Regions from separate parts of the Streptosporangium sp. NPDC002721 genome, predicted to be linked through region 2. Evidence: riboswitches for the same ligand, from Rfam matches in the RefSeq annotation. Region 2 holds a riboswitch; the other holds the start of a gene.
What was found. Region 2 has a riboswitch for S-adenosylmethionine ahead of ACFYWM_RS14025 (glutathione S-transferase C-terminal domain-containing protein). Riboswitches for the same ligand answer to the same signal wherever they lie in the genome.
Positions count from the first base shown of each region.

Region 1: another riboswitch for S-adenosylmethionine. It lies ahead of ACFYWM_RS24945 (aminotransferase class V-fold PLP-dependent enzyme); the one in region 2 lies ahead of ACFYWM_RS14025 (glutathione S-transferase C-terminal domain-containing protein).

Region 1 covers NZ_JBIAQI010000017.1:210,970-218,368, reverse strand. The annotation lists gene ACFYWM_RS24955 (acyltransferase family protein) at 1-27, opposite strand, end outside; gene ACFYWM_RS24950 (NADH-quinone oxidoreductase subunit D) at 45-1,229, opposite strand; gene ACFYWM_RS24945 (aminotransferase class V-fold PLP-dependent enzyme) at 1,247-2,587, opposite strand; SAM riboswitch class IV at 2,640-2,755, opposite strand; gene ACFYWM_RS24940 (TerC family protein) at 3,021-3,902, shown strand; gene ACFYWM_RS24935 (cytochrome P450) at 3,930-5,129, shown strand; gene ACFYWM_RS24930 (SAM-dependent methyltransferase) at 5,342-6,283, opposite strand; gene ACFYWM_RS24925 (Rossmann-like and DUF2520 domain-containing protein) at 6,629-7,399, shown strand, end outside.
Region 2 covers NZ_JBIAQI010000009.1:28,839-36,237, forward strand. The annotation lists gene ACFYWM_RS14005 (TetR/AcrR family transcriptional regulator) at 1-508, opposite strand, end outside; gene ACFYWM_RS14010 (ATP-binding cassette domain-containing protein) at 609-1,601, shown strand; gene ACFYWM_RS14015 (ABC transporter permease) at 1,594-2,346, shown strand; gene ACFYWM_RS14020 (DUF402 domain-containing protein) at 2,463-2,984, opposite strand; SAM riboswitch class IV at 3,037-3,149, shown strand; gene ACFYWM_RS14025 (glutathione S-transferase C-terminal domain-containing protein) at 3,188-4,132, shown strand; gene ACFYWM_RS14030 (FAD/NAD(P)-binding protein) at 4,129-5,898, shown strand; gene ACFYWM_RS14035 (ABC transporter substrate-binding protein) at 5,979-7,399, shown strand, end outside.

The DNA of each region.
Region 1 (7,399 bases), on a different contig from region 2:
CTCCTGGTCCTCACCGGGCTCGATCATGCGGTTGCAACCGTGCCTTACTTGTCGATGTCGCCGACGACGAAGAACATCGAGCCCAGGATGGCCACCATGTCCGCGACCAGGTGGCCGGGAAGCATCTCGCGCAGCACCTGGACGTTGTTGAAGGAGGCCGAGCGGAGCTTCATCCGCCACGGCGTCTTCTCCCCGCGCGAGACCAGGTAGTAGCCGTTGAGGCCGAGCGGGCTCTCCGTCCAGGCGTAGGTGTGGCCCTCGGGAACCTTCAGAACCTTGGGCAGGCGCTGGTTGACCGGCCCCGGGGGCAGGTCGAGGAGCCGTTCCAGGCAGGCGTCGGCCAGGTCGAGGGAGACCTTCACCTGCTCCAGCAGCACCTCGAACCGGGCGTGGCAGTCTCCCGCCGACCGGGTGACGACCTTCACCGGCAGCTCGCCGTAGGCGAGGTAGGGCTCGTCCCTGCGCAGGTCGACGTCGACGCCCGCGGCGCGGGCGATCGGGCCGCTCACGCCGTACTGCATGATCGTCTCGCGGTCGAGGACGCCCACCCCGCGCGTGCGGGCGAGGAAGATCTCGTTCCCGGCGATCAGGTTCTCGATGTCGGGCAGCCGTCGCCGCACGTCGGCCACGGCCTGGGCGGCCCGGCCCGTCCACCCTGAAGGGATCTCCTCCTTGAGGCCGCCGACCCGGTTGAACATGTAGTGCATGCGCCCGCCGGAGATCTCCTCCATCACGGCCTGGAGGGTCTCGCGCTCCCGGAACGCGTAGAACATCGGGGTGATCGCACCCAGCTCCAGCGGGTAGGAGCCGAGGAACATCAGATGGCTGAGCACCCGGTTGAGCTCGGCCATCAGCGTGCGCGTCCAGACCGCCCTGACCGGCACCTCCATGCCGAGCATCCGCTCCACCGCGAGCACGACGCCCAGCTCGTTGGCGAACGCCGACAGCCAGTCGTGCCGGTTGGCCAGCACGATGATCTGCCGGTAGTCGCGGACCTCGAAGAGCTTCTCGGCGCCCCGGTGCATGTAGCCCACGATCGGCTCGGCCGCGCTGATCCGCTCCCCGTCCAGCGTGAGCCGCAGCCGCAGCACGCCGTGCGTGGACGGGTGCTGCGGTCCGATGTTGAGGATCATGTCCTCGGTCGCGAGCTCCTTGCCGTACGCCCCCCGCACGGCCTCGGCGCCCGCCCCCATACCCACGTTCAGCTCGCGGGGCGCGCCTTCAGTCATAGGGCCATGCTGTCACGTCAGCCGCGCGAGGCAAGATCCCGCAGGGCGTCGACCAACCGGTCGACGTGCTCGGAGGTCGTACCGATGCCGATGGAGGCGCGGACGGCGGAGGCGGTGACGTCGTCGCAGCCGCCGTCCTTGGCGCCCAGCAGGTGCCGTACGAAGGGGTGGGCGCAGAACTTGCCGTCGCGGACGCCGATGCCGTAGTCGCCGGACAGGGCCTCGGCGACCTCGCGGGCGGTGAAGCCGTCCACCACGAAGGAGACGATGCCGACGCGCGGGTGGTCCGGGCCCCACAGGGACAGCTCGTGGACGCCGGGGACGGAGGCGAGGCCCGCGCGCAGGCGGCCGAGGAGGCGCTCCTCCTCGCGGACCAGCGGGGTCCAGCCGGTGGCGGTCAGGGCGTCGCAGGCCGCGGCGAGCGCGACGGCGCCCAGCACGTTCGGGGTCCCGGCCTCGTGCCGGGCCTCGGGGTCGTCGTGCCACTCGGTGCCGTCGTCGTTCACGGCCTTCACCGCGCCGCCGCCCCGCAGGTACGGCTCGGCCTCGGCCAGCCAGTCGGAGCGGCCGATCAGCGCCCCGGTGCCGAACGGAGCGTAGAGCTTGTGGCCGGAGAAGACCACGTAGTCCAGGTCGAGCGCCGTCAGGTTGAGGCGGCGGTGCGGGACGAGCTGCGCGGCGTCGACGAGGACGCGGGCCCCGTGGCGGTGGGCGATGTGGGCCAGCGCGGCGATCGGCCAGAGCTCCCCGGTGACGTTGGAGGCGGCGGTCACGACCAGCAGCTTGGGACCGTCGATCGAGGCGAGGGCGTCGTCGGCGGCCCGGACGGCCTCGCCGGGGAAGGCCGGGGCCGCGAGCCGCACGGCCCGCGCCCAGGGCAGCAGCGAGGCGTGGTGCTCGGTGTCGAAGACCACGGCGGTGGTGCCCTCGGGCAGGCTGCGGGCCAGCAGGTTGGTGGCGTCCGTGGTGTTGCGGGTGAAGATCACGGAGTCGTCGGGACGGGCGCCGACGAAGGCGCGCACCGTGTGCCTGGCCTGCTCGTAGCGGGCCGTGGTCAGCTGGGACGCGTACCCGGCGCCACGGTGGACGCTGGAGTAGGCCGGGAGCGCGGCGGCGACGGCGGCGCTCACCGGCTCCAGACAGGGGGCGCTCGCGGCGTAGTCGAGGTTGGCGTAGCGGACGAGCCTGCCGCCCCTGACCGGGACCTCCAGGTCCGAGCCGAGCACGGCCGGGATCGGGCGTTCACCCGGCGTACGGGCCTGGAGGGAGCTCGCGTGAGCGGAGGCGGTGCTCTCGGGGGCGCTCGCCTGAGCGGAGGCGAGGCTCTCGGGGGTGCTGAGGATCGTCAGGGTGGACATGCCAGGGCTCCTTCGAGGTCATCGGACCCCAACCCGTGACACAGGTGCCTGGAGCCCGCGCTTGCCCGGCACACCTCGTGCCGGACCAGGTCCTCACCCGGGGCACCCCGCCGCGGACGCGAGGGTTGCCGGCCAGCGAGCCGGGGCTTGTCACTGGCACTCATGACCTACGGGGGAACTATAACCGACACTTCGCGGTGCCCCGCAAGTCCGAAACGTGATCAACCCGATATCGGAGCCTCGGGCGAGCGCCCGGCGAAGCGTGACGACCGGGACGAACGCCCATCGGGAGCTCTCGGCGAATTCGAGAGCGAAGTGTGATGAAAGAGAGGAACTCCGGGCGCCTCCCGGTCGTCCTGGCAGTCAGCCGAAGAAGCGTTCGGGCAGTTGGCCGACGGTGTGCTCCAAGCGCCGACCGACGAAGGAGAAAGCAATGGACTGGGTGACCAACCCGGAGATATGGATAGGGTTCTTCACCCTTGTCGCCCTGGAGATCGTCCTGGGGATCGACAACATCATCTTCATCTCGATCCTGGTGAGCAAGCTCCCGCCCGCACAGCGCGACAAGGCCCGCAAGCTGGGTCTCGCCGTCGCCCTGATCAGCCGCCTTCTGCTGCTGCTGGCGTTGTCGTGGGTGGTGAGGCTCACCGAACCGATGTTCGAGGTGTTCGGGCAGGGGATATCGGGGCGCGACCTGATCCTGATACTCGGAGGCCTGTTCCTGCTGGGCAAGAGCGTCCATGAGATGCACGGCAGCCTGGAGGGCGACTCCGGTCACTCCGACGGCAAGGTGGCCTCGTCCTTCACCTCGGTGATCATCCAGATCATGATCCTCGACGTCGTCTTCTCGCTCGACTCGGTGATCACCGCGGTCGGCATGGTCGACGAGATCGGCGTCATGATCGCGGCCGTCATCGTCTCGGTCATCGTGATGCTGGTCGCCTCCGGGCCGATCAGCCGCTTCGTGGAGCGGCACCCGAGCATCAAGATGCTCGCGCTGTCCTTCCTGGTGCTGATCGGTGTCGTTCTCATCGCCGAGGGATTCGAGCAGCACATCTCCAAGGGTTACATCTACTTCGCCATGGCGTTCTCGCTGCTGGTGGAGCTGCTGAACATCCGGATGCGCAAGGTGAGGCGCAAGCCGGTCGAGCTGCGCGCCCGCTACGAGGCCGGGAGTGACGCCGGTTCGGAGACCCCGGAAAGCGCAGGGACCCAGGAAAGCGCCGGGACCCAGGAGGCCCCGGTGAGCCAGGGAGCTCCGGCGGGCCGCGCCGACGAGCCCGCCGAGAGGGGGAAGCCGGACGAACGGGCCTGATCCTGGACCGGGGATTACGATGCTTACGTGCTCTTTGATCCCTGGAATCCGGAATTCGTCGCCCACCCCTACGACGTCTACGACGAGCTGAGGCGGGAGCGGCCGGTCAGCTTCTTCGAGCCGACCGGCCAGTGGCTGGTGGCCAGGCACGCCGACGTCAACGCGCTGCTGCGGGACCGCAGGCTCGGCCGCTCCTACCTGCACGTCGCCTCGCACCGGGAGTTCGGCAGGCCGGACGACCCCGGGTTCCAGGACCCGTTCTGGCGGGTGATCAGGGCGGGGATGCTCGACGTCGAGCCGCCGGTGCACACCAGGCTCCGGCGGCTGGTGTCGAAGGCGTTCACCCCCCGCATGGTCGAGGCGCTCCGCCCCAAGGTCGCCCGCATGGCCGGGGAGCTGGTGGACGCCTTCGTCGAGCGCGGCGGCGGGGACCTGATCGCCGAGGTCGCCGAGCCGCTCCCGGTCACGGTGATCGCCGAGATGCTCGGCGTCCCCGAGGCCGACCGGCACCTGCTGCGGCCCTGGTCGGCCGACATCTGCGGCATGTACGAGCTCCAGCCGTCGGTCGAGGCCCAGCACACGGCCGTACGGGCGGCCGAGGAGTTCTCCGCCTACCTCGTCGAGCTGGCCCGCGCCCGCAGGGCCGACCCCGGCGACGACCTGATCAGCGCGCTCGCCCTGGTGGCCGACGAGGGTGACAGGCTCACCGAGGAGGAGCTGGTCGGCACCTGCGTGCTGCTGCTCAACGCCGGGCACGAGGCCACCGTGAACGTCACCGGCAACGGCTGGTGGTCGCTGTTCCGCAACCCGGCCGAGCTGGACCGGCTCCGCGCCGACCACGCGCTGCTGCCCACGGCGGTCGAGGAGCTGATGCGCTGGGACACCCCGCTGCAGATGTTCGAGCGCTGGGTGCTGGAGGACATCTCGGTGGGCGGGGTCGACATCCCGCGCGGCGCCGAGGTGGCGCTGCTGTTCGGCTCGGCCAACCGCGACCCCGAGGTCTTCGCCGACCCCGCCCGCCTGGACGTGGGCCGGGCCGACAACCCGCACATCTCCTTCGGCGCCGGAATCCACTTCTGCCTGGGGGCGCCGCTGGCCAGGGTCGAGCTGATCGAGTCCTTCGGTGCCCTGCTGCGCAGGGCACCGAAGATGGAACTCGCCGCCGAGCCCTCCTGGGGCCCGGGTTACGTCATCCGGGGCCTGACCTCGCTCGACGTACGGGTCTGAAACCCGTCGCACACGGGTGACCCGTCACACACGGGTGTCGTCCCGAGCGACGGACGGTGCTCGCCCCCGGCGGTGAGCCCCCGGCGGTGAGCCCTCGGCGGTGAGCCCCGCCGGGCCGGCGCCGGTGTGGCGGGTCGACGGGGCTCTGAGACGGGCGTCGGTGTGGTGGGTCGGTGATGGCTCTGGGGACAGCCGGATGTCGGCGCGGTGGGTCAGCGGCGGCTCTGGGAGAGCCAGCCGAACCCGCCGAGGCCGCCCGCCGCGATGAGCTCCGCCTCCTCCGAGGCCCTGGCGAGGGCCTGCAGGTAGCCGCGCGGGTCGTTCCCGGCCTGCGCGACCGGGGGACGGCCCCCGGTGACGCCGAGGGCGCGCAACGCCTCGCGCTGCGTGGTCAGCGCCGTCGTGACGGCCCCGGCGCTCTCGCCGGAGGCCGCGCAGGCGTCGAGCGCCACGTGGGCGGTGATGTCGCACGAGCCGTCGGGCACGGGCGCGACCATCGCTCCGTCGCGGTATCCGGCCAGCGTGCCGTACGGCGGCCGGTCGTCCAGGGCGTGGGAGTAGTCGATCGCGACCGCCCGGCCGCGCGCCAGCCGTACGACCACCGACGCCCAGGCCCTGTCGCGCGGCCTGCCGATCTCGGCCCGCTCCCCGACGGCCCGCATCGGCCACCATCGGTCCAGCCAGGCGAGGTCCGCCTCGGAGGGCCTGCCGCCGAGGCGCTCCTCACCGTCGGTGACGTTGACCATGACGAGCCGGGGCCCGTCGGCCGTCTGCTCCGCGACATCGACCGGGACGTTGTCGAGCCACTCGTTGGCGATCACCAGCCCGTGGATCCCGTCCGGCGCGGCCCTCGCCCAGACGATCTCCTCGGGCAGCTCCGGCGGCCGGGACGCCAGGTCGACCGCCGTCACCCGCAGTCTCGACCGGAGCGCGGGCGGCGCCGCGGCCAGCACGCCGGCCGCCAGCTCGCCCTCGCCGGCGCCGATGTCGACCAGGTCGAGCGGATCGGGGCCGCCGAGCGCCTCGTCGACCGCGGCCAGCTCGCGCAGCACGGCCTCGGCGAAGACGGGGGAGGCACCGACCGATGTCCGGAAATGACTGGAGGGGCGCTCCCGGAGATAGAAGCCGCTTTCGCCGTAGAGCGCATGCTCCATCGCGGCACGCCAGGTGAGCCACACGCTCTCAGACGCTACCCGCCGGGGCGGGGGAACGAGATCGACTCGCGCTGACGCTTCGAGTGAATGCATGACTACATTCTGTCACCGGTTTGCGCGATCGTTGTCGACGCCGCGTCGGCGCGCCACCGCCCGGATCGCCGCGTGAGCCGGGCCCGCGGGTTCTCCGGCGGGTCCCGTAAGCTCCCGGTTCTTCCAGGCCAGACCTCCGGAGGTCCGCTACCGACCGCTACCGATGACGCGGCTTGCCACGGTTACGACGGCCTGGCCCGTTACGCTGGTCAATCGGGCACGGAGCCCCACATGGTCGAAGGACGGGACGTCATGGACGCAGTCGATCGCCCGGCACGGCTGGCCGTCGGAGTGGTTGGAGCGGGCAGGGTCGGTTCGGCGCTCGGCGCCGCGCTCGTCAGGGCGGGACACCGGGTGGTGGCGGCGAGCGGTGTCTCCGACGCCTCCAGGGAGCGGGCGGTCGAGCGGCTCGGGCTCGTCCCCACCCGGCCCGAGGACGTGGTGGCCGGTGCGGACCTCGTCCTGCTGACCGTCCCCGACGACGTGCTGCCCGGCCTGGTCTCCGGGCTGGTCGAGACGGGGGTCGACCTGCGCGGCAAGCTGGTGGCCCACACCAGCGGCGCGTACGGCCTGGCGGTGCTGAACCCGGCGATCAAGGCCGGGGCGCTGCCGCTGGCGCTGCACCCCGTGATGACCTTCACCGGCCGCGACGACGACCTGCGCCGCCTCACCGGGATCTCGTACGGGGTGACCGCCCCCGACCCGCTCCGCCCGGTGGCCGAGGCCCTCGTCATCGAGATGGAGGGCGAGCCGGTCTGGATCGCCGACGAGGACCGGCCGCTCTACCACGCGGCCCTGGCGCAGGCGGCCAACCACATGGTGACGCTCATCGCGGAGTCCTCGGAGCTGCTGGAGAGGATCGGCGTGGAGCAGCCGGGCCGGATGCTCGGCCCGCTGCTCGGCGCGGCCCTGGAGAACGTGCTGAGGCTCGGCATCGCCGGGCTGACCGGCCCGGTGGTGCGCGGCGACGCCGGGACCGTCCGCAGGCACGTGGACGCGCTGATCCTCGCCGCCCCCGAGGCG
Region 2 (7,399 bases):
CGGCCAGGAGCCCGACCTCGGTCCTAACGAAGCCGTTGACCAGCAGCAGCGACGCCATCTTCGTGCCTGAGTCCAGGCCGGTGCCGCGCAGGCAGCGCAGCCCGGCCTCCAGCCAGGCGACGTGGTTGGGCATGATCCCCGGGCCCGTGATGGGGATGCGCAGCGACCAGGGGTGCCGCTGCAGGGCGGCGCGCATGGCGGCGGCCCACCGGTGGACGCCGTGCCGCCAGTCGTCGCCGGGCTCCGGGAGCGGGGGAGGCGGGCCGAGCACCGCGTCCGTGATGAGCATGAGCAGGTCGCCCTTGGAGGAGACGTAGCGGTAGAGCGCCATCGTCGAGACGTCGAGCTCGGTGGCGATCTTGCTCATCGAGACCGCGGCGAGTCCCTCCGCCGAGCCCACCCGCAGGGCGGCCTCCACGATGTGCTCCAGGCTCAGGGTGCGCTTGGGCCCCTTGCCCGGCCGCTCGCGCAGGCCCCAGGCGATCTCCACGCTCTCCGGCACTTCCATCGCGCTCCCGGGCTTGACCGTCCTTTCCTGCGAGTGTATACCTTACGCAATACCGCGTATGCCATAAACAGTAGAGCGTACGCCATACACAGGAGGGGTAGTGGAGCCAGCGATAGAGGTGAGCGGCCTCACCAAGTCCTACGGCCGGGTCGCCGTCCTGACCGGCGTCGACCTGCGCGTCGCGAGCGGCAGCGTGTACGCGCTGCTCGGTTCCAACGGCGCGGGCAAGACGACGACCGTGCGTACCCTGGCGACGCTGGTCACGCCGGACGCGGGCCGGGCCACGGTCGCCGGGTTCGACGTCGTGCGCGACCGCCGCCGCGTCCGCCGCGCCATCAGCCTGACCGGCCAGCACGCGGCGGTCGACGAGTTGCTCACCGGGGAGGAGAACCTGCGGATGATGGGCCGCCTGTCCGGCCTGTCACGCGGAGGGGCCCGCCGCAGGGCGGCCGAGCTGCTGGAGCGGTTCGACCTGGTCGAGGCGGGGAGGCGGCGGGTCGGCACGTACTCGGGGGGAATGTGGCGGCGCCTGGACCTGGCCGCGGGGCTGGTCGGCGCGCCGTCGGTGATCTTTCTCGACGAGCCGACCACGGGACTCGACGTGCGGAGCAGGCAGGCGATGTGGGAGGTGATCACCCGCCTCACCGGCTCGGGCACCACGGTCTTCCTGACCACCCAGTACCTGGAGGAGGCCGACAGCCTGGCCGACAGGATCGCGCTGCTCGACGGCGGGCGGGTGGTGGCGGAGGGCACCGCCGACGAGCTCAAGGCGAGGGTCGCCGCCTGGCGGCTGGACCTCGTCCTGGCCGACACCCGGTCGTTCGCCGAGGTGACGCGCCTGCTCGGGGCGCGTGCCGTCCACGCCGATCCCGGCAGGCTGACGGTCGGGGCGGCCACCGACGGGAGCGCCGCGGGGATCCGCGCGCTGCTGGACGAGGTGGACCCGGGGCGTTCGGCGGTCGAGAGGTTCACCGTGCGGGGCGCCACGCTCGACGACGCGTTCCTCGCGCTGACGAGCAAGGAGCACAGGGAGTCGGCGGACGGGGAAGCGGCGGGCAGGAAGACGATGAACGGGGAGCGGGCCGGTGTCTGATCTCGTCGCCTGGCCGGTCATGACCGGCCGCGCCGTCCGCCTGTCGCTGCGCAACCTCGACGCGCTGCTCACCTCGTTCCTGATGCCCGTCCTGGTCATGCTGCTGTTCGTCTACCTGTTCGGCGGCGCGATCCAGACCGGCGTCGACTACGTCACCTACGCCGTCCCCGGCATCCTCGTCATGTGCGCCTCCTACGGCGCCTCCCTGACCGCGGTCGCCGTCAGCCATGACATGAGCCGGGGGATCGTCGACAGGTTCAGGTCGATGGACGTCGGCGGCGGGGCGTTCCTGGGCGGGCACGTGGCCGCCAGCACCGTGCGCAACCTCGCCTCGCTCGTCATCGTGTTCGCGGTCGCGTTCCTGCTCGGCTTCCGGGCGGAGGCGGGCCTGTCCGGCTGGGCCGCGGCGGTGGGCGTACTGGTGGTGTTCGTCCTGGCCGTCTCCGCGGTCTCGGCCGTGGTCGGCCTGCTGTCCAGGACGCCGGAGGCGGCGGGCGGCTTCACCTTCGTGGTGATGTTCCTGCCCTATCCGAGCAGCGCCTTCGTCCCGGTGCACACCATGCCCGAGTGGCTGCACGGGTTCGCGGAGAACCAGCCGGCCACGCCGATCATCGAGTCCGTGCGCGGGCTGCTGCTCGGTCAGCCGGTGGGGAGCGACCCGTGGAAGGCACTGGCCTGGTGCGGCGGCTTCCTGCTGGTCTCGGCGATCCTCTCCGGCAGGCTGTTCCGCAACCGCACCCGTTAAGACCGCCGGGAGCCGTGCTGGGGGCCGTTCCGGAGGGCGCCGCCCCCGGCACGGCCGTCCGTGCGGGACGCGTCACGCCGGACGATCGGACAGGCGGGGAGCCGGAGGGCCGGGGCTCAGGTGACCAGGGCGAGCCAGCGCGGCGCGTCGCCGAAGGGGGCGGTGCCGGAGGTGACGGCCTCCATCAGCCAGGCGGCCGAGGCGCGGGCGTTCTCCACCACGCCGGACGGGTAGTCGTACTTCACCCGGTGCTCCTCGAACTCGTCCTCGTCGTCCAGGAAGACCCTGCTCGGACGGCCCTTCAGCAGGTTGCGGCGGGTCCGGATCACGTCGAGGTCCAGGTCGACCATGGTGACCTCACCGTCTCTCCACTCCGGCACCGTGGAGATGTCGCAGTAGATCTCGTGTTTGTGCGGGGCGGCGTTGAAGGCGGCCGTCCACCAGGCGTCGCGGGGGAAGAGCATCACGAACGGATGCGGCCAGGCGACCGCGGGACCGTCGCCCTTGTGGCCGCTGGAGCCGGCCACGCAGCCCGTCCACACCCCGTGCTCGTCCTCGCCGAGCAACAGGCCGCGGTGGTGCCAGTGCAGTGACCCGTCGTACTTGCGATAGACCACATTCACGCTCTCATAGGACATTCCCCGACACTAAGGCTTGACAGAGATCTATGTATTTCCTACCTTCTAAATAGGTTAAGAGTGTCAGTGAGAAGCCCCGGCTGGCTGACCGGCAACCCTCGCACCGCGGCGGGGTGCCCCCGGGGGAGACCTGGCGGCACGGTGGGCGTGCCGCAAGCGCGGACCCCTCACCAGGGTCACCGAGACATGCCCGGGAGTGCCACATGTCGAAGACCAGCACACTGAACCACGCGAGCCCCGTCGACCTCGACACCCACGGCCACTACCGGCCCGGTGCCAGGCCCGGCCCGCGCTACCCCTTCCAGGGGCGCATCGGCACACCCGCCTTCCCCGCCGAGCCGGGCCGCTACCACCTCTACGTCGCGGCCGTCTGTCCGTACGCGCAGCGCGCGGCCATCGTGCGCTCCCTCAAGGGGCTCCAGGACGTGGTCTCGCTGTCCTACGTCGACGACGAGCGCGACGGTCGCGGATGGGCGTTCCGCGAGCGGCGCGGGGCCGACCCGGTGAACGGGTTCACCGTCCTGCGGCAGGCGTACGAGGCGACCGAGCCGGGATTCGACGGGCACGTCTCGGTGCCGGTGCTGTGGGACAGGACGACCGGCCGCATCGTCAGCAACGACTTCCCCGACATCACGATCGACCTCGCCACCCGGTTCGGCGGCGACCCCGAGGCCGACCTCTACCCCGAGGAGCTCAGGCCGGAGATCGACGAGCTCAACGCGAGGATCTACGAGTACGTCAACACGGCGGCGGGCCGCGTGGCGGCGGCCACTACCGAGACCGCGTACACCGAGGCGCGCGCGGCCGTGGTCGCCTTCCTCGACGAGCTGGACGACCGCCTGGCCGACCGCAGGTTCCTGTTCGGCTCGGGGATCACCGAGGCGGACGTGCGGCTCTGGCCGTCCCTGCTCCGCTTCGACCTGAGCGACAACCCGGCGGCCAGGATCAGCGAGCGCCCGCTCACCGCCTTCCCCAACCTGTGGGACTACGCCAGGGACCTGTACGCCCACCCCGCCTTCCGTGAGAACACCGACCTCACCGCGATCTCCTCCGGTTTCTCCGGGAAGGGCGAGACCGACGCCTGGCGGGTCCCGGTCGAGCCACTGCACGCCGACTGGGACCAGCCGCACCGCAGAGCCGCCGTATGAGTGCCTCGATCGCCGTCGTCGGCGCGGGGCCGACGGGCACCTGCCTGGTGGAGCGCATCTGCGCCAACGCCGCCGACCTGCTCGGCTGGCCGTCGCTGGACGTCCACGTGATCGACCCCCACCCGCCGGGCGGCGGGCGCGTCTGGCGCCGCGACCAGCCGGACCTGCTCTGGATGAACTCCGCCGCGGGCGACGTGACGCTCTTCACCGACGAGTCGGTGCGCTGCGAGGGGCCGATCCACCCCGGGCCCACGCTGGCCGAGTGGCTCGGCGGCGACCCGGGCCGGTTCGCCTCCCGCCCGGCGCAGAACGGCTACCTCTCCCACGTCTTCCGGCAGGCGGTGGCGAACGCCCCGCGCGGCGTCCGGGTGCACGTGCACGACGCCCGAGCCGTCGACCTCGCCAACGTTCCCGGCGGCCAGGTGGTGCGGCTGGAGGACGGCCGGACGGTCGAGGCCGACGCGGTGATCCTGGCCCAGGGGCACGGCGACGTTACCCCGACCAGGGAGGAGGGCGCGCTCGCCGGCCTGGCCTCGCGCTCGGGGCTGCGCTACCTGCCCACCGGCTACGCGGCGGACCTCGACCTGGACGGCATCCCCGCCGGGGAACCGGTGGTCATGCGGGGGATGGGGCTCGCCTTCGTCGACCTGATGGTGCTGCTCACCTCGGGCCGGGGCGGCCGGTTCGTCCGCGAGTACGACGGGGAGCTGGTCTACCTGCCCAGCGGGCGCGAGCCGCTCCTGCACGTGGGGTCGCGGCGCGGGGTGCCGTACCACTCCAAGACCGGCTACCCCTTCACGGGCGTCCGGCCGCCGGTGCCGCGCTTCCTCACCCGCGAGACACTGGGCGAGGCGCTGGGCGAGGGGCCGTGGAACTTCCGCCGGGACGTGTGGCCGCTGGTCGCCAAGGAGCTGGCCTTCGCGTACTACCACGAGCTCGTCACCGCCCACCCCAAGCGCGTCAAGCGGGGATGGGCGGAGTTCGAGGAGGTCTTCGCGGCCGAGGAGTGGCGCAGCCTCGGGATGCGCAAGCTGATCCGCGAGACCGTGCCCCGGCACCCGGACCGGCTCGACTTCGACCGGCTCGACCGGCCGCTGACCGGCATCCGGTTCGGCGACCAGGCGGGCCTGCGGAAGTGGATGCACGGCTATCTCGCCGTCGACCTGGAGCGGCGCTCGGACCCCGCGCACAGCGCCGACCACGCGATGATCCTCGGGTTGCTCTCCGTCTACGGAGTCCTCGCCGAGGCGGGCGTCTTCGACCCGTGGTTCGGCGGGTTCTTCAGCTACGTCGCCAGCGGCCCGCCGGGACCCCGGCTGGAGGAGCTGCGCGCCCTGGCCAGGGCCGGGGTGGTCACCTTCCTCGGCGCGGACCTCAAGGTCGACCACCACGACGGGCGCTGGCGGGCGCAGAGCCCCACCGTGCCCGGCGGCGTGGCCGCCACGACCCTCGTCGAGGCCAGGCTGCCCGCGCCCAGCGTGAGCCGGGCCGTCGACCCGCTCGTCACCGCGCTCCGCGACCGGGGCGAGCTCGACGAGGAGTCGGGCCTGGTGAACGTACGGCCCGCCGACCGGCGCCTGCTCGACAGGTCGGGCACCCCGCACCCCCGCAGGTTCGCCTTCGGCCCCTGGGTCGTCGGCGGCCGGGCCACCGCCGGCTTCGCCAGGCCCCGCCTCGACGCCCCGCTCTTCCGCCACGCCGACGCCCTCGCCCGGATCGTGCTGTCCGAGGCCGCCGGAACCCAGATCAGACGGCACGTCGCATGAAGCGCCCCGAGTCGACCAGACACGTCGTAACAGAGCACGTCGTACGGAACCAGGCAGTGAGAAAGCGCGAGGAGAAGAACGTGAAGTTGCGATGGGGCGCCCTGGCGCTCGCCGGGGTGCTGGCGCTCGCGGCGTGCGGGACCGAGAGCGGGGCCCCGAGCGCGGCGGCCGGCGGCGAGGGCGGCGGTGGCGACGGCGGGTCGCTCGTGTGGGCGGTGGAGACGCAGCCCATCACCTTCAACCCGCACCAGTGGGGCCAGAACAAGGCCCGCCTGCTGGTCCACAACCAGTTCGACGCCCTGATCGCCCGGGGGAGGAACGGAGAGTTCCTGCCGTGGCTGGCCAAGTCCTGGAAGGTCTCCGAGGACGGGCTGACCTACACCTTCGAGCTCCGCGACGACGTCACCTTCCACGACGGCGAGAAGTTCGACGCCGCCTCGGTGAAGGCGAACCTCGACCAGCTCGTCTCGCCCGGCTACAACGCCGCGGTCAGCGCCATCCAGCTGCGCAACTTCGGCAAGGCCGAGGTGACCGCGCCGCACACCCTGAAGGTCACGCTGAAGGCCCCCGACGGACTGTTCCTCGACTTCCTCTCCGCCCCGTACGCCGGCCAGGTCTCCCCGAAGTCGCTGAAGAACGCGAAGGACCTCAAGGCGGGCGGCGTCGACGTGGTCGGCACCGGTCCGTTCATCCTCGACCGGTTCACCCCCGGCCAGGAGGTCCACTACAGGCGCAACCCGAACTACAACTGGCCCCCCACCGGCTCCGCCCACCAGGGCCCCGCGCACCTGGCCGAGATCACCTACCGCTTCCTGCCCGAGGCCGCGGTACGGGTCGGCGCGCTCACCTCCGGGCAGGTGCAGGTGATCGAGGGCGTGCCCGCCACCGAGATCGGCCTCATCAGGAGCGACCCGCGGCTGAAGCTGGAGACCAGCCTCAACTCGGGCAGCGCGTTCTCGTACTACTTCAACACCTCCCGCCCCCCGTTCGACGACAAGCGGGTCCGCGAGGCCTTCCGCGACGCCGTCGACGTGGACGCGGTGCTCAACTCCGTCTACCAGGGCACCGCCAAGCGGGCCTGGAGCGTCATCGGCCAGGGCAGCCCGCAGTTCTACGACCCCTCGCTGGAGAAGACCTTCGGCAACAATCCCACGCGGGCCAACCAGCTGCTCGACGAGGCGGGCTGGAGGGAGCGCGACGCCGAGGGCTTCCGGGTGAAGGACGGCAAGAGGCTCACCGTGCGTACCGTCAACGCCGCGCCGTTCGTCCGCGACCGCCGAGACATCCTCGCCCAGGCCGTCCAGGCGGCCGTCAAGCAGAGCGCCGGGATCGACTTCCAGGTCAAGATCGTGGACCAGGGCACCGCGCAGAAGGCCATCGACGACAACGAGTACGAGATCTTCGAGAACTCGCGCGGCGACACCGACGCCGGGGCGGCGCTCAACCTGATCCTGGCGAAGGGCGCCGCGATCAACCGTACGAAGTTCGAGAGCGCCGAGCT